One region of the Streptomyces sp. NPDC002276 genome, then DNA from elsewhere that is predicted to be linked to it. Evidence: riboswitches for the same ligand, from Rfam matches in the RefSeq annotation. Region 1 holds a riboswitch; each other region holds the start of a gene.

Region 1 (4,202 bases):
GCAAGGTCAAGGGCTCCGAGAAGCTGCGCGCCAAGCTGAGCGAGGCGTACTACGGCGAGGAGTCCCAGATCGCCAAGCCCACTGTCGAGGAGTACAAGGAGATCACGAGCGGCCACGGCCACCACTGATCGCTGAGGCGTCGCCACGCCGCGGTCGAAGGGCCCCGTCCGAACACCGGACGGGGCCCTTTGCCGTGCCGTGAGCTGGATAGGGTGGGCCGAACACACACCATTATTTGAAGTACGACACTCAGGAGCGGCCGTATGAGCGCTGTGACCCCCGCTGGAGGCGACACCGCGGCGGCCCGTTCCTGGCCCGACGTACTGAGCGCGCTGCTGGCCGGACAGGACCTGAGCACCGCCGACACGGCGTGGGCGATGGACCGCATCATGAGCGGTGAGGCCGCGGACGCGCAGATCGCGGGCTTCCTGGTGGCGCTGCGGGCCAAGGGCGAGACGGTCGAGGAGATCACCGGTCTCGTCGAGACGATGTACGCCCACGCGAAGCCGCTGGACATCCCGGGTCCCGCCGTCGACATCGTCGGTACGGGCGGCGACCGGGCGAAGACGGTCAACATCTCGACGATGTCCGCGATCGTGATCGCCGGTACGGGTGCGAAGGTCGTCAAGCACGGCAACCGGGCCGCGTCCTCGGCGAGCGGCTCCTCCGACGTGCTGGAGAAGCTCGGCATCAATCTGAACCTGCCGACCGAGCAGGTGGCGCGGGTGGCGGCGGAGGCCGGGATCACCTTCTGCTTCGCGGCCAAGTTCCACCCGTCGATGCGGTTCGTCGGCGCGGTCCGGGGGGCGCTGGGGATCCCGACCGCGTTCAACCTCCTCGGCCCGCTCACCAACCCGGCGAAGGTCACCTCGTCGGCGGTCGGCTGCTTCGACACCCGCATGGCCGGGCTCATCGCGGGCGTGCTCGCCGAACGCGGCTCCTCCGCGCTGGTGTTCCGCGGTGACGACGGCCTCGACGAGCTGACGACCACGGCGACCTCCCGGGTGTGGATCGTCCGCGACGGCAAGGTCACCGAGGAGTCCTTCGACCCCCGGGACGTAGGCCTCGAACTCGTCCCCGTCGAGGCCCTGCGCGGCGCCGACCCCGACTACAACGCGGGCGTCGCCCGCCGCATCCTGGACGGCGAGCCGGGCCCCGTACGGGACGCCGTACTCCTGAACTCGGCGGCCGCCCTGGTGGCGCTGGAGCGGGGGGACGGGCCGTTGGTGGACCGGATCCGCGTCGGGATGGAGAAGGCGGCGGAGTCGATCGACTCGGGGGCGGCCAAGCGCACTCTGGAGCGCTGGGCGGCGGCGACCAACGCGTAGCCGGTACAGCGGTACAGCGGTCGTCGTCCCGCGATCCGGACACGGGTTGCGGGACGACGATCACTTCACGTAAGTTTTTTGACCAGGTCATGAGTGACAGTCATGAGGCCCCGGCCGACTGTCCGGCAACCCTCCGTCCGTGGCGGGGTGCCCCGGGTGAAGACCAGGCCGTAGGCAGCGAGGTCTGCGGCAAGCGCGGGCCCCTCGAAAGACACCAGGGGTCCTGGTCATCGAGGGAGCCCTCTGTGAGCAAGCGAATGCGATAGGGCGTCGAGCCCCGCCTCCGCACACCCCCTTTCACCCCCCTCCGTGCTTGAGCCATGTCCCGCTCGCGCGGCGGAACCGCCTTGCCTCTCACAGGAGTTCGCCATGTCTGTCTCCACCACGGCCGCCGCTACGACGCTTTGTGCCCAGCTGCCCGTTCTCGGACGGGATGTCACCGTCCCGCTCGTCACGGGCGGCGAGGTCACCTACGCGGCGCTCGACTACGCGGCCAGCGCCCCCGCCCTCCAGCGCGTCTGGGACGACGTGGCGGCCTACGCCCCGTACTACGGCAGCGTCCACCGAGGCGCCGGCTACCTCTCGCAACTCTCGACGGACCTCTTCGAGAACGCGCGCAAGACGGTCGAGGAGTTCCTCGACTGCCGCCCCGACGACCAGCTGATTTTCACCCGCTCCACCACGGACTCCCTCAACCTCCTCGCCGCCGCCCTCCCGGCCGACTGCCAGGTCTTCGTCTTCGAGACCGAGCACCACGCGTCCCTCCTCCCCTGGAAGGACGCCCGGGTCACCTACCTCAACGCCCCGCGCACCCCGGCCCAGGCCGTCGAGACCCTGGAGCAGGCCCTCGCCGCCCGCGACCCTTACGGCCCGGCCCTGGTCTGCGTCACCGGCGCCTCGAACGTCACCGGCGAACTGTGGCCGGTACGGGAGTTGGCGGCCGCCGCTCACGCCCACGGCGCCCGGATCGTCCTCGACGCCGCCCAACTCGCCCCGCACCACCCGGTGTCCGTCCAGGACCTCGACGTCGACTGGATCGCCTTCTCCGGCCACAAGCTCTACGCCCCGTTCGGCTCCGGAGTCCTCGCCGGCCGCGCCGACTGGCTCCAGGCGGCCGACCCCTACCTCGCGGGCGGCGGCGCCAGCCGCAAGGTAACTCGGCGCGAGGACGGGGGAGTTGACGTGGAGTGGCACGACAGCGCCGCCCGCCACGAGGCCGGCTCCCCGAACGTCATCGGCGCCTACTCCATCGCGTCGGCCTGCAAGGCGCTGACGGAGGCGGGCTTCGACACGCTGGTGGCCCGCGAGCAGCACCTGATCGCCGAGGTCCGCGCGGGCCTGGCGGCGATCCCCCAGGTCAAGGTCCTGTCCCTCTTCGGCGACGACGCCCCGCGCGTGGGCGTCATCTCCTTCGTCGTCGACGGCTGGAACAGCTCGCACTTCGCGGCCGCCCTCTCCGCCGAGTACGGCATCGGCGTCCGCGACGGCCTCTTCTGCGCCCACCCCCTGGTCCGCACCCTCCTGGGCAGCGACCCCCAGACCCAGGGCGAGTGCGGCGCCCCCGAGGCCGCCCCGGGTGAAAAGTCCCTCAACGCGATCCGAGTGAGCTTCGGCGCGGGCACTCCGGACGAGCACGTGGAGCGCTTCGTGACGGCGGTACGGGAACTGGTGACCGACGGCGCGAAGTGGAACTACCGCACAGAGGGTGGCCGTTGCGTCCCGGCGGTGTGATGTAAACAGGCTTGGGGCGAGTCGCCCCGGGGGCGCGGGGAACTGCGCGACCAGCCACACACGGCCGTCAGTCGCAAACGATCCGCGCCCCCCACCCCACTAGGCGCCCAACCTCAAGAATCCAGCCCAATGGCGAACGCGGCCTCAAGGTCGTGCTGTGAGTACGTCCGGAACGCCACGTGTGTGTCCGTGCCCTCGACGCCCGGGATCTTGCTGATCCGGCCGGGAATCACCTCGGCCAGGTCCTCGTGCTGTCGCACCCGCACCATCGCGATCAAGTCGTACGTACCGGTGACGGAGAAGACCTCGCTCACGGATTCGAGCGCGGCGATCGACTCGGCGATCTCCGGAATCCGGTCCACGCTGGTCTTGATGAGGACGATCGCGGTGATCACGGCTGGTTCTCTCCCTCGGGGACCGTTGCTGGGGCGGCCCTCACTCTAGTCGTACGGCCGAATCTGACCCACGCGTAACCGAAGCCCAGGGTGAAGCCGACCAGGTGGGCCAGGTACGCCACCCCCGGTCCCTGTGCGGCCTGGCCCGCCGCCAGCCACTGGAGGGCGGCCCAGAAGGGCAGGACGACCCACGCGGGGAAGCGCAGCGGCAGGAAGAAGAGGAAGGGGAGGAGGCTCGTCACGCGGGCCCGGGGGAACAGGTACAGGAACGCACCGAGGACCGCCGAGATCGCCCCGGACGCGCCGACGAGGGACTGCGCGGAGTCGGCGTTGGCCAGCGCGTAGCCCAGCAGCGCCAGATAACCGCAGGCCAGATAGAACAGGGTGAACTCGACTCGGCCCAGCCGCTCCTCGGTCATCGCTCCGAAGACGTAGAGGAAGAGCATGTTGCCGAGGAGATGGATCCAGCTGCCGTGGATGAAAAGGGCGGTGACCGGGGTCAGCGCCTCTCGCGCCGGGCTCGCGAACAGGTCGGCCGGTACCACGCCCCAGCGGTGGAAGTACGCGCGCTGGGCGGCGAGCAGCGCGTCCCCCGTGCCGTAGGACGGGACGAAACCCGAGGTCGGGCCGAGGACGAAGATCAGGCAGCACAGGCCGATCAGGGCGTATGTCATGGGCGTCGAGGTGCCGCGGAACGTCCTGACGAGCGCCGGGCCCCAGTTGCTGATCATGGACACAGAGCATGACG
Region 2 (4,202 bases), on a different contig from region 1:
TCGGTGACCGTGCGGCCGAAGTCACCGGTCGCCAGGGACTTCAGGTAGTCCAGGTACTGGGTGAGCAACGGCCGGTCGTAGCCCGCCTGGTGGAGTTTCGCCTGGAGCTGGTCCGGGGTGAGCCGGTCGCCGAAGGCGGCGCTGATCGGGTCGCCGGTGGCGCGCATCAGGAAGAAGACCAGGCTGACCAGGATGAACACGGTGGGGATGATGAGGAGGAAGCGGACCACCAGGTAGCGGGCGAGTCCGTACCCGGCGGCGCCGTCGGCGGGGTTGCCGACGGCGCCGGGGGCCGTCTCCTGGGTGAGGGCGCTCACTTCTTCGAGAGTCCTGCCCAGCGGAAGGTGTACGCGCTGGTCAGCGCGTCCGGTACACCGCTGACGTCGGTGCGGGTGACGATCGCGGTGGATCCCTGGAGCAGTGGCAGCAGCGGCACCTGCGCCGCGGCCTTGTCCTGCGCCTCCTTGAGGAGTTCGGCGCGCTTGGCGGCGTCGGTCTCGGTCTCCTCCTTCAGGATCAGCGAGCGTACGGCGGGGTCGTCGTAGCCGTTGGCGACCCAGCTGTTGGCCGAGTAGAAGGGCGAGAGGTAGTTGTCGGCGTCCAAGTAGTCGGCGTACCAGCCGAGTTGGTAGAGCGGGTACAGGTGCTTGATGCGGTCCTTGCCGTACTGGGTCCACTCGGTGGACTGGAGGTTCACCTTGAACAGCCCCGTCGCTTCGAGCTGGGTCTTGACGAGCGCGTACTCGTCGGCCGAGGACGAGCCGTAATGGTCGCTGTTGTACTGGAGGTTGAGGGTGACGGGGGTGGTCACCTTCGCCGCTTTCAGCCGTGCGGCGGCCGCCGCCTTGTCGGGGCCGCCGTTCTTGTCGCCGTAGAGCGACTTGAAGGAGTCGCTGGCGCCGGTGAGTCCGTCGGGCACCGAGCTGTACAGCGGCTGGTAGCTGTTCTTGTAGACCTGCTGGGCGAGTTGGGCGCGGTCGACGGAATCGGCGACGGCCTGGCGGACGGCCAGCGCCTTGGCCTTGTCGGCGTCCTTGGTCTTGGTGCCGTAGGGCTGTGTGGCGAAGTCGAAGACGATGTAGCGGATGCCGTTGCCGGAACCGGTGTGGACCTTGATGTCCTTCTTCTTGGCCAGGTCGTCGAGGTCGGCGGTGGTGAGGGTGCGGTAGACGGCGTCGACGGTGCCCTGTTGGACGTCGAGCTTCAGGTTGCTGGCGTCGGTGTAGTACTTGAGCTGGATGTTCTTGGTCTTCGGGGTGCCCAACTGGCCGCCGTACCCGCTGTTTTGGGTGAAGGAGACCAGCGAGTTCTTGTCGTAGCTCGTGACGCCGTACGGGCCGTTCCATGGCTTGGCCGCGACGATGGCCTTGTCGTCGAGGATCTTGTCCGCGGGGAAGGTCTGTTCGTCGACGATGTAGCCGGCCGCGGTGGACAACACCTGGGGGAACAGGGTGTCGTTGGCGGACTTGAGGGTGAAGACGACCGTGGTCGGTGACGGGGCGGCGACCGAGGCGAGGTTGTAGAGGAGCGACGAGGGGCCGTTCTCGTCGGCGATCTTCAGGGTCCGGTCGAAGCTGAACTTCACGTCGGAGGACGTGAGTTGGTGACCGTTCGCGAACTTCAGGCCCTTCCGCAGAGTCACCGTGTACTCCTTGGGCCCGGTCAGCTTGATGCCGGTGGCGAGGTCCGGGGAGACCTCCGTGGCGCCGTTCTTCACGCTGAGGAGGGTCGCGTAGACCTCGCTCTCGATGGTGCCGGAGCCCGCGTCCCAGGCGCCCGCCGGGTCGAGGCTGGTCACCTGGTCGGTGGTACCGACGGTGATCGTCGGGCCGTCGGAGCCGGTGGACGTCTTGCTGCTGGTGCAGCCGGTGAGGGCGACCAGGAACGCCGTGCCGAGGGATATCGCGCCGAGGGGCCGAAGAGGTCTGACGGTGCTGAAGTGTGCCATGGCTGGTCTCTGTCTCCGCATGGATGGGTGCGCGAAAGGGGTGCGGCGGGCAGGACTTGCCGAGCGCACGCTGTCGCGTGAAGGGTGGGAGTGGGTGAAGGTGCTGCGCGGGGAACGGGTCAGCTGTGACAGAGACAGCTGGAGACCAGCAGCAGATCCACATGGCGCCGGGAGCACAGCACGAGGCCGGTTGCCACGTCGTCCTCCTAGGGGTGTCGCCGGCAACTGAGGCCGGTGGAAACGCACTTGCAGAACAGAAACATCCGCCGAGCCGTCACCTGGGGCACCCCACTGCGTCGAGGGTTGCCGTCCGGCCAGCCAGGGCTTGATCACCGGAACTCGTAGCTCGCGCTCACCGTAGATCGACTGTTCTCTCGCCGTCAAGACGCCCCGGGGAGCGGCACCGGTGCGAGGAGCCGGAGTCGATCGAGGTGCTGGAGAAGAGAGTTGAGCGAGTCCTGTGGTCCCTCTCCGGCAGTGTCGAGGGTGATGTGCTCACGGTTCCACGGTTCGTAGTCGCGTTGCCGGACCTGCTGCCAGTCCGGGAGCGGCAGACCGGGAATGTCGACCTCCCGGGAGGCCAAGCGGTGTCGATGCTCGGCCGGATCCGAGCAGACGACTTCCACCTCTACGACCGGCAGGCCCGCCCCGGCCCCCACGCCGCGCCAGCTGTCCCGGGTGACGGCCAGCGGATTGACCGACTCCGCTATCACGGTGAGCCCTTGCCGGAGGTGTTCCTCGGCCAGGGCGTACCCGACGACGTAGCCGGCCGGCCCGACGGGGTGCTGCGCCAGGCCGGACCGGACGAGCGCCTGCTCGATGGTGTCGACGCGCAGATGCACCGCCCCGATGTGTGCGGCCAGGAGTCGGGACAGCGTGGTCTTCCCGGTGCCGGGGAATCCGCCGATGACGATGAGAGCGGCATTCGACATCATCAATTCCGGGCTCATCGTGGCTCCGATCGAGGTGTGACCGACGGCGGTGCGAGGGTGTCCGGGCGGGCGGGCGAAACCCGGTGTGGATCGCGGATCAGACGACCTCCCGTACCCGCGGAAAGTGGCAGGCCGCCCCGTCCTCGCCGAACACCGGCACCTCCTGGTCGCACCGTTTCCGCTCCGGCTCCGCCAGTTGCGGATGGAGCGGGCAGCGGGCCCGGAACCGGCAGCCGTCGTAGCGTCGTGTCGGGCTCGGTGGGTCGCCGGCGAGCAGGATGCGCGTCCGCTGCCGTTCCCGCTCGCGGGCCGGGTCCGGCAGGGGTACGGCGGAGAGGAGGGCCTGGGTGTAGGGGTGCCGGGGGCGCTCGAACACCTCGTCCACGGGGCCCGCCTCGACCGTGCGTCCGAGGTAGACGACGCTCACGCGGTCGGCGATGTTCCGCACCACGGACAGGTCGTGGGAGACGAAGAGATAGGCGAGGCCCAGTTCCTCCTTGAGACGTTGCAGCAGGCTCAGCACCCCGGCCTGGACGGAGACGTCGAGTGCCGAGACCGGTTCGTCGAGGACGAGCAGTTCGGGTTCGACGGAGAGTGCTCGGGCGATGCCGACGCGCTGCCGCTGGCCGCCGGAGAACTCGTGCGGGTAGCGCTCCGCGTGGGCCGGGTCCAGGCCGACCTGGGTGAGGAGTTCGGGGACGCGCCGGCCGATCGTCGCCCGGTCGGCGCCCTGGGTGCGCAGTGGTTCGGCGACGATGTCCCCGACGGGCATGCGGGGGTCAAGGGAGGCCATCGGGTCCTGGAAGACGATCTGGACGCGGCGACGCAGGGCCTTCACCCGCGCCTTCCCGAGTCCGGCGAGGTCGTTGCCGAACAGCTCGATCGATCCGCCTTCCGGCGGGGCCAGTTCGAGGAGTTCGAAGAGCGTCGTCGACTTTCCGGAGCCCGATTCGCCGACGAGGGCGAGTGTCTCGCCGCGCCGGATGTCGAGGTCGACGCCGTCGACGGCGTACACGGAGCCGATGCGGCGCTTGAAGGCGGTCCCTTTGAGGAGCGGGAAGGTTCTGGTGAGGCCGCGTACCTTCAACACCGTTTCGCCGGTGGGTGGTTGGGGTGCGCGCGGGGTGTCCATCCGGGGGACGGCGGCCAACAGCCGTTTCGTGTACGGCTCCTGGGGGCGCTCGAAGACGTCGTCGGCCGTGCCTGATTCGACGAGCCGTCCCTCGTGCATCACGGCGACCCGGTCGGCCGTCCCGGCGATGACACCGAGGTCGTGGCTGACCAGGAGCAGCGCGGCGCCGGTCTCGCGTTGCGCGGTGCGC
Region 3 (4,202 bases), on a different contig from region 1:
CCGCCGCCTACCAGAACGCCCTGCGCTGGAAGGTCGGCGGCACCGAGGCGAACGCCGTGTGCGCCGCGAACATCCTCAACGCATGGTCCACCACGCTGACTTCGGTGACCGGGAACGCCGACCGGTTCCTCGCGGCCGGTCTGTACGGCTGGCAGTTCGCGAATGCCTGCGAACTCATGCGGGACTACAGCGGGTTCGACCTCGCCGCCGCGCAGCAGATGCTGGCGAACGTCTTCTACCCGCTCAACAACAGCTTCCTCACCAACCACAACGACGCCTGCATCACCAACTACTGGGCCAACTGGGACCTGTGCAACATGGCGTCGATCCTGGCCATCGGGATCCTCAACGGGGACAGCGCCAAGTACGACCAGGCCGTCACCTACTTCAAGTCGGGTGCGGGGAACGGCTCGATCGCGCACGCCGTGCCGTATCTGTACACCGACTCGGACGGCTACGCGCTCGGTCAGTGGCAGGAGTCCGGCCGCGACCAGGGCCACACCGTCCTGGGCATGGGCCAGATGGGCGCGATCTGCGAGATGGCCTGGAACCAGGGCGACGACCTGTACTCGTACGACAGCCGCCGCTTCATGAAGGCCGCGCAGTACGTCGCCAAGTACAACGCGGGCAGCGACGTGCCCTTCACCACCTACACCTGGGGTACCGGGCAGAGCTGTGCCCAGTCCTCCCAGACGGTGATCTCCTCCGCCTCGCGCGGCCAGATCCGGCCGGTGTGGGCGATGCTCCACTTCCACTACAAGCGTCGGATCGGCCTCGACGACAAGTACATCTCGGCCATGTACTACAACCTCGTCGCACCCGAGGGCGGGGGAGGTGACTACGGCTCCGACAGCGGCGGCTACGACCAGCTCGGCTTCGGGACCTTGATGTACGCGAAGTAGCGGCCCGGCCTGTCCACGGGTCGGGACCTGTGCCCGACCCGTGGACGCCCTCTTGACCCCGGGCGACGGTGGATCGACACTCCAGTAGGGAATCCTAGTGAACAGGTAGGGAAACATGGGGCGCCTTGAGCCGGTCACCACCAGCCGAGTGGACCGTTCGCCCCTTCTGACCTCCCGCCGTCACATCGATCTGCTGCGGGTGTGCAGCGCCATGAGCCCACTGCGCTGAGCCCCGTCCACCGTTCGACGACGCTTCCGCCGCGCGTACGTCCACGCGCCCGTACCCGGGGAGTCCCATGTCCGTCACGCCTCTCGCCGCCGTCCCCTCACCCCGCTCCGCCCCCCAGTTCCGTGGCCGGATCGGGAGCGACGCGCGCAGCGGGCACTACGCCGTTCCCCGCCGCTACCGCCTCCATCTGTCCACCGCCTGCGCCGACGGCCTGCGCATCGCCGTCACCCACAGCCTGCTCGGCCTCGAAGAGAGCTGTCCGGCCGTGTTCCTGTCCGCCGTGCCCGACTGTCCGAGTGGTGGACACTCCGCGCTGCGCCCGCTCTACGAGGCGAGCGCCCACCGCTACTCCGGACCCGCCGCCGCGCCCGTGCTCAGCGACGACTGGTCAGGCCGCATCGTCAGCACCCACGCCCCCGACATCACCCGCGACCTCGCCCGGCACTTCGGCGCGGGCGGACCCCGGCTCTACCCGTGCGGCGCCGAGTCGGAGATCGAGGCCGTCGAGCGGCTCTGCGCGCAGGGCGTCGAGGACGCGGCGCAGCGCGCCGGAGCGGCCGGTGGCGAACAGGCGGAGCGCGACGAGGCGCTGGGCCGGCTGCTGGAGACACTGGGCTCGCTCGACCGCTGGCTGGACGGCCGCGAGCACATGATCCGCGACGAACTCACCGCCGCCGACGTCGAGTTGTGGGTGACGCTGGTGCAACTCGACACCGTGCACCGCTACCACCTGGACGCCGCCGCCGTGCAGAGCGTCGCCGACCACCCCCACCTGTGGGCCTACGCCCGTCGGCTGGCCGCCCACCCGGCCTTCGGCACCCATCTGGACCTCGACGGCATCGCCCGCCGCCACCACGCCCGTTGCCAGGGTCTGGAGGCCGCCGGAGCCGCCGTCCAGATTCTGGACTGGGCGGCCCATGCGGCGGACGAAACGGGAGCTTGCCGCAGTTGAGCGGCGTCCGCACCGTCCACTTGCTGGACGGCCGTTGACATTCGTTCGAGCAATTGTCTTAACTTGCGGCCAGAACGGTCATGAGTGTCAGCGACAAGCCCTGGCTTGCTGACCGGCAACCCTCGCACGCGGTGGGGTGCCCCAGGTGACGACCGGACCGGATGACGTTTCGGTAAGCGCGAGGCCCTGCGGGGCCGGAACAGTGACAGGTGACGCCATGTACGCAGCTCCCAGGACGGCCACATGCCGCCCGCAGGGCTGCGTACGGTCGTACGCCAACCTGTTCGTCGCCGACCGCGCTGTCGATCTGCTCCGGGTCAGCAGCGCACTGTGTACCGCGACGGGCCGCGCCCGCTGTCGGGCCTGACGACCAGTCGGCCGACGCACTTCTGACGCACACCCGATCCCGTCGGTGTGCCTGCCCCCTCCCCGCCCTCGGTCCCGCGCTCCCGCGCGTGCCGTCCGCCGTCGCGCGTCCACCGCCACGGACCGGGGTCTGTGAACCCGCCGGAGCCCACCATGAGTGAACCCCCAGGCACCACCGTGTCCCTGGCCGACGCCACCGTAGCTGATGCCTCGTCAAAACCCCTGACAGCACAGCGAGTTCAGCCGCTGCGCCGGCCCGGCCGGTGGATCGTCACCCTGGTCGTGCTGGTGGTGGGCGCGCAGTTCGTCCACGGACTGGTCACCAACTCCTTCTACCAGTGGGACCGCTTCGGCTACTGGTTCCTGCGCCCGACGATCCTCGACGGACTCGTCATCACCCTCGAAGTCGCCGCGCTCAGCGCGGTGTTGGGCCTCCTCGGCGGCATCCTGCTCGCCCTGGCCCGACTCTCCAAGAGCCCGGTACTGCGCGCGGCGAGCTGGACCTACGTATGGGCCCTGCGCTCGATCCCGCTCATCGTGGTGCTGATCTTCCTCTACAACTTCAGCGCCCTGTACCAGACGCTCAGCATCGGCGTCCCCTTCGGACCCGCCTTCTTCTCCTTCGACGAGTCGAAGCTCGCCACCGACATGGTCGTCGCCGTCGTCGGACTCAGCCTCAACGAGGCGGCGTACGCGGCCGAAGTGGTCCGCGGCGGCATCCTCTCCGTCGACCAGGGCCAGCACGAGGCGGCCTCCGCCCTCGGCCTCCCCAAGAGCTACCAGTTCCGCAAGATTGTCTTCCCGCAGGCGCTGCGCTCCATCACCCCGAACTACGTCAACCAGCTGATCGGCCTGATCAAGAGCACCTCGCTGGTCTTCTACGTCTCGCTGCTCGACCTGTTCGGCTCCGCGCAGACGATGGGCTCCACCTACCCCGGCGACATCGTGCCGCTGCTCCTGGTCGTCACCGTCTGGTACCTGATCCTGACCAGCGTCGTGTCCGTCATCCAGTTCTACGTCGAGCGGCACTACGCCCGGGGCGCCACCCGCAACCTGCCGCCCACCCCGATCCAGAAACTCCGCACCGGTGTCACCGATCTGCGGGCCCGCATCCGGAGGGAGACCGCCGTATGACCACGAACACCGTCGAACCGCTGGCGGACATCACACCCGCCGCCGTAGAGGTGCACGACGTCCACAAGTGGTACGGCGCCCATCGCGTGCTGGACGGCGTCGACCTCACCGTGCGGCCCGGCGAGGTCACCGTGATCCTCGGCCCGTCCGGCTCCGGCAAGTCCACACTGCTGCGGGTCATCAACCACCTGGAGAAGCCCGAGATCGGCTACGTCAGCGTCAACGGCGAACTCATAGGGGTGAAGCAACAGGGCGGACGGCTGAAGGAGTTGAGCGAGCGGGCCATCCTCGCGCAGCGCAGCCGGATCGGGTTCGTCTTCCAGAACTTCAACCTCTTCCCGCACCTGACCGTCCTGGACAACGTGGCCGCCGCCCCGGTCGCCACCGGCAGGCTCGGCAAGCCCGAAGCTCTGGAACTGGCAAGGGAGTTGCTGGGCCGCGTCGGTCTCGCCGAGAAGACCGGCGCCTACCCCAGGCAGCTCTCCGGCGGCCAGCAGCAGCGCGTCGCCATCGCCCGCGCCCTCGCCCTGCGGCCCGGCGTCATCCTCTTCGACGAGCCGACCTCCGCCCTCGACCCCGAACTCGTCGGCGAAGTCCTGTCCGTCATCAAGGACTTGGC
Region 4 (4,202 bases), on a different contig from region 1:
GGGGAGAACCCGTCGGCCACAGAGGGAGCCACCGATAGGGATCGAGCCCCTGCACGCAGGTCTCGAACGCCGTCGCCCATGGCCAGGTCAGGAACCCCAGCCGGTCCGCCCCGAGCAGCCCCTCCATCAACCGCACCCGGATGTCGTCCGGAAGCATCGCGAAGTACTCGTACGGAGCCCACGGCGTGTGCGAGAAGTGCCCGATCCTGAGATCCGGCCGCAGCTCCCGCAGCATCCCCGGCACCAGACACAGGTGGTAGTCCTGCACCAGCACCGCCGCGCCCTCGGCCGCCTCCTGGGCCAGCGCCTCGGCGAACGCCCGGTTGTACGTCTCGTACGACGCCCACTGGCGCCGGAACTCCGCGTCGAAGACCGGCTCCAGCGGGGTCTGGTACAGCATGTGGTGGACGAACCACAGCACGGAGTTGGCGATGCCGTTGTACGCGTCGGCGTGCACGTCGGCCGGAATGGCGAGCATCCGCACACCGTCCTCGCCGACCCCGCGCCGTACCGCCTCCCGGTCGCCCTCCGACAGCGCCGAGCACACCCACAGCGCCCCCGCGTCCGGCCCGATCGCCGAAAGACCGGACACCAGCCCGCCGCCCCCGCGCCGGGCGCGCAGCGAACCGTCGTCGCCCACCTCGTACGAGACCGGCCCGCGATTGGACGCGACGAGCACCTGAGCAGCACCGGACGGGGACGAGGGGGACGACGTGGAAGCCATACGGCACAACCTAGCCCGGCCCGGAAACGCTCAAACGTACGGACGGGTCACAACGGACCGGACGGGTCCGTATACGGCCGTCCATGACCGCCCCGGCTACGCCACCTTGCGCGACTGGTACTCGGTGATGTCCACCATCGGCGGCCGTTCCTCCGTGTCCACGGAGTACGTGCGCGGCTCGAAACCGTCCGGACCCCGCTCGAACTGGGTCAGCGACGGCCGGATCAGATGCCCGCGGGCCAGCCTCAGCTGGGCCGTGCGGTAGATCTGCGCGGCCATCCGCCCCAGCGCCTGCCCGTCCTGGTGCCGGTGCTTGCGCACACCCACGTCCACCTGGGCGAGCGCGTCCAGGCCCACCAGGTGCAGCGCGTCGACGAGCATGCCCAGCTCGACGCCGTAGCCGACGGGGAACGGGAGCTGCTCAAGGAGCGAGCGGCGGGCCGCGTACTCGCCGCCCAACGGCTGGACGAATCCGGCCAGTTGAGGCCAGTGCATGTTCAGCAGCGGGCGGGCCATCAGCTCGGTGACCCGGCCGCCCTGTCCGGCCGCGCCGCCCAGCGGGCGGTCGTACATCGCCTTGACGAGGTCGACACCGGGGTCGGTGAGCAGCGGCCCCACGATCCCGGTGACGAAGTCCGAGGAGAACTCCTTCAGGTCGGCGTCGATGAAACAGACGATGTCGCCGCTCGTCACCAGCAGCGAACGCCACAGCACCTCGCCCTTGCCGGGCACGGCGGGGATGCGGGGCAGGATGTCGTCCCGGTGCACGACCCGGGCGCCCGCCGCGGCGGCCACCTCGGAGGTGCGGTCGGTAGACCCGGAGTCGACTACGACGATCTCGTCGACGAGCGGGACCTGCTGCATGAGGTCGTGACGGATGATCGCGACGATGTCACCGACCGTCGCTTCCTCGTTGAGCGCGGGCAGCACGACGGAGACCGACTGGCCCGTACGGTGCTTCGCGGCCAGGATCTTGTGGAGCGGCCGATCGGTCAGGGACCAGGAGCGGGTGCTCAGCCAGTGCTCGACTTCCTTCAGCACGTTGCGCGGCTCCTCTGCGTTCTCTCGGCGAGGGCTGGTCACAGACAGTGAGTAAGTGATCCATCTCGCGGTTCGGACGGCTCACTCAACTGTCCTGGCCTTCGGTTACAGTCTTGAACAACGCTGATGACCATCGCATGTCGGGGGCCGTCGGCGAGACAATTGCATACACAACTGAACACCGCTCATCCAGAGGGGCAGAGGGATACGGCCCGTTGAAGCCCCGGCAACCCTCCAGCCGGTCTTGTCGCATGTACACGTACATGTGCCGAGGCTCCCGGCTTGGGAAGGTGCCAAATCCGTCTCATGGCGAAACGCGTCGTGAGGAAGATGAGGAAAGGGCCTCGCCTCCATGGCTGCGCAGACTGTTGCAAGCACCACGAACCCCGCGAAGACGGACACGACCGCCGCGGACCCGAACACCACTTCCGCGAACGCCGTTGATCTCGGCCCCGCCACCGCGCTCTCCTGCCGCGAGTGCGGCCACCGCGTCCCGCTCGGCCCGGTCTTCGCCTGCGAGGAGTGTTTCGGCCCGCTGGAGATCGCCTACGACTTCTCGGCCTACGACACCGAAGAGCTTCGCAAGCGGATCGAAGCGGGCCCCGCGAACATCTGGCGTTACGCGCCCCTGCTGCCCGTCCCCGCGGACGTGGCGACCAAGCCGAACATCAACCCCGGCTGGACCAAGCTCGTCCAGGCCGACAACCTCGCCCGCGAACTCGGCGTGGACGCGGGCAAGTTGTTCGTGAAGGACGACTCCGGCAACCCGACGCACTCCTTCAAGGACCGGGTCGTGGCGCAGGCCATCGAGGCGGCGCGCGCCTTCGACTTCACCACCCTCTCCTGCTCCTCCACCGGCAACCTCGCGGGCGCGGTCGGCGCCGCCGCGGCCCGGGCCGGCTTCCGCTCCTGCGTGTTCATCCCGCACGACCTGGAGCAGGGCAAGGTCGTCATGGCCGCGGTCTACGGCGGCGAGCTGGTCGGCATCGAGGGCAACTACGACGACGTGAACCGCTTCTGCTCCGAGCTGATCGGCGACCCGGCCGGCGAGGGCTGGGGCTTCGTCAACGTCAACCTGCGGCCGTACTACGCGGAGGGCTCCAAGACCCTGGCGTACGAGATCTGCGAGCAGCTCGGCTGGCGGCTCCCGGACCAGCTGGTCGTGCCGATCGCCTCCGGCTCGCAGCTCACGAAGATCGACAAGGGTCTCCAGGAGCTGATCAAGCTCGGTCTCGTCGAGGACAAGCCGTACAAGATCTTCGGCGCGCAGGCGGAGGGCTGCTCGCCGGTGTCCGTGGCCTACAAGGCCGGGCACGACGTGGTCCGCCCCCAGAAGCCGAACACCATCGCCAAGTCCCTGGCCATCGGCAACCCGGCGGACGGGCCGTACGTCCTCGACATCGCGCGTCGCACGGGCGGTGCGGTGGAGGACGTCACCGACGAGCAGTGTGTGGACGCGATCAAGCTGCTGGCGCGGACCGAGGGGATCTTCGCGGAGACCGCGGGCGGGGTGACCGTCGGCGTGACGAGGAAGCTGATCGAGAACGGTCTGCTGGACCCGACGCTGACGACTGTCGTGCTGAACACGGGTGACGGTCTGAAGACGCTGGACGCGGTTGCCGGTACCGGGCTGACCGCGACGATCCGCCCGAGCCTTGAGTCGTTCAGGGAAGCCGGGCTCGCGTCCTGACGGCCCGCGCCCCCAAAAGACAAAGCCGTACCTGACCGGAGGTCCTGAGCATGAGCGTTTCCGTCCGCATCCCCACCATCCTGCGCACCTACACCGGCGGGCAGGCCGAAGTGACCGCCGAAGGCACCACCCTCGCCGAGGTCATCAGCGACCTGGAGAAGAACCACACGGGGATCTCCGCCCGGGTCCTCGACGACCAGGGGAAGCTGCGTCGGTTCGTCAACGTGTACGTCAACGACGACGACGTGCGGTTCGAGCAGGGGCTGGAGACGGCGACTCCGGACGGCGCCGGCGTCTCGATCATCCCGGCCGTCGCCGGAGGCTGATCGTTACCCTAGGTAATGCCGATTACCGAGAGTTCATCGAATTGCCCCCTCCGCGAGAGAAGCGGAGGGGGCAATTCTCTATGGTTGAGCGGGGTACAGTTGGGGAACGCGCTCCACTCGGCATGCCGAACGCATATGAGTACCGGCTCCGCGTGCGATGAGAAGTAGCCAAAGTGTGCAGGTATTTTGCGCCTTATGTGCCCTTTATCCGGCCCGACTTGCCCTGAAGTCGGGCGAATTCTCCGTAAATTCCCGACCGGTCCTGCCCGGAATTCTCGTCGGATTGACCTGTTGCAGACGGCAGTTGGACGGATACATTCGGCCGCGGTCGACGCGTTCCGGCGCACGCCCCCAATCCTGTGGGGGGTGAGGTCTGACCCGGATCCGCGAAGTGTGGATCCGTGCAAGGGCCAGTAATAGG

The links. A riboswitch is a leader RNA that binds a small molecule or an ion and turns the genes downstream of it on or off. The one in region 1 is predicted to bind S-adenosylmethionine.
Region 2: linked by a shared signal. The riboswitch ahead of ACWIHT_RS04155 (ABC transporter substrate-binding protein) and the one ahead of ACWIHT_RS16865 (aminotransferase class V-fold PLP-dependent enzyme) in region 1 are both predicted to bind S-adenosylmethionine.
Region 3: linked by a shared signal. The riboswitch ahead of ACWIHT_RS39660 (amino acid ABC transporter permease) and the one ahead of ACWIHT_RS16865 (aminotransferase class V-fold PLP-dependent enzyme) in region 1 are both predicted to bind S-adenosylmethionine.
Region 4: linked by a shared signal. The riboswitch ahead of thrC (threonine synthase) and the one ahead of ACWIHT_RS16865 (aminotransferase class V-fold PLP-dependent enzyme) in region 1 are both predicted to bind S-adenosylmethionine.

The regions. Positions count from the first base shown of each region.
Region 1 covers NZ_JBSFCQ010000006.1:7,354-11,555, forward strand. The annotation lists gene qcrB (cytochrome bc1 complex cytochrome b subunit) at 1-128, shown strand, start outside; gene trpD (anthranilate phosphoribosyltransferase) at 264-1,328, shown strand; SAM riboswitch class IV at 1,414-1,530, shown strand; gene ACWIHT_RS16865 (aminotransferase class V-fold PLP-dependent enzyme) at 1,698-3,059, shown strand; gene ACWIHT_RS16870 (Lrp/AsnC family transcriptional regulator) at 3,173-3,454, opposite strand; gene ACWIHT_RS16875 (rhomboid family intramembrane serine protease) at 3,451-4,185, opposite strand.
Region 2 covers NZ_JBSFCQ010000001.1:896,427-900,628, reverse strand. The annotation lists gene ACWIHT_RS04160 (ABC transporter permease) at 1-317, opposite strand, end outside; gene ACWIHT_RS04155 (ABC transporter substrate-binding protein) at 314-1,948, opposite strand; SAM riboswitch class IV at 2,186-2,295, opposite strand; gene ACWIHT_RS04150 (AAA family ATPase) at 2,329-2,898, opposite strand; gene ACWIHT_RS04145 (dipeptide ABC transporter ATP-binding protein) at 2,978-4,202, opposite strand, start outside.
Region 3 covers NZ_JBSFCQ010000022.1:77,307-81,508, reverse strand. The annotation lists gene ACWIHT_RS39675 (alginate lyase family protein) at 1-902, shown strand, start outside; gene ACWIHT_RS39670 (putative leader peptide) at 1,018-1,131, shown strand; gene ACWIHT_RS39665 (glutathione S-transferase C-terminal domain-containing protein) at 1,199-2,083, shown strand; SAM riboswitch class IV at 2,160-2,268, shown strand; gene ACWIHT_RS39660 (amino acid ABC transporter permease) at 2,603-3,583, shown strand; gene ACWIHT_RS39655 (amino acid ABC transporter ATP-binding protein) at 3,580-4,202, shown strand, end outside.
Region 4 covers NZ_JBSFCQ010000032.1:38,334-42,535, reverse strand. The annotation lists gene ACWIHT_RS44395 (alpha,alpha-trehalose-phosphate synthase (UDP-forming)) at 1-724, opposite strand, end outside; gene ACWIHT_RS44390 (glucosyl-3-phosphoglycerate synthase) at 821-1,765, opposite strand; SAM riboswitch class I at 1,948-2,102, shown strand; gene thrC (threonine synthase) at 2,118-3,455, shown strand; gene ACWIHT_RS44380 (MoaD/ThiS family protein) at 3,506-3,781, shown strand.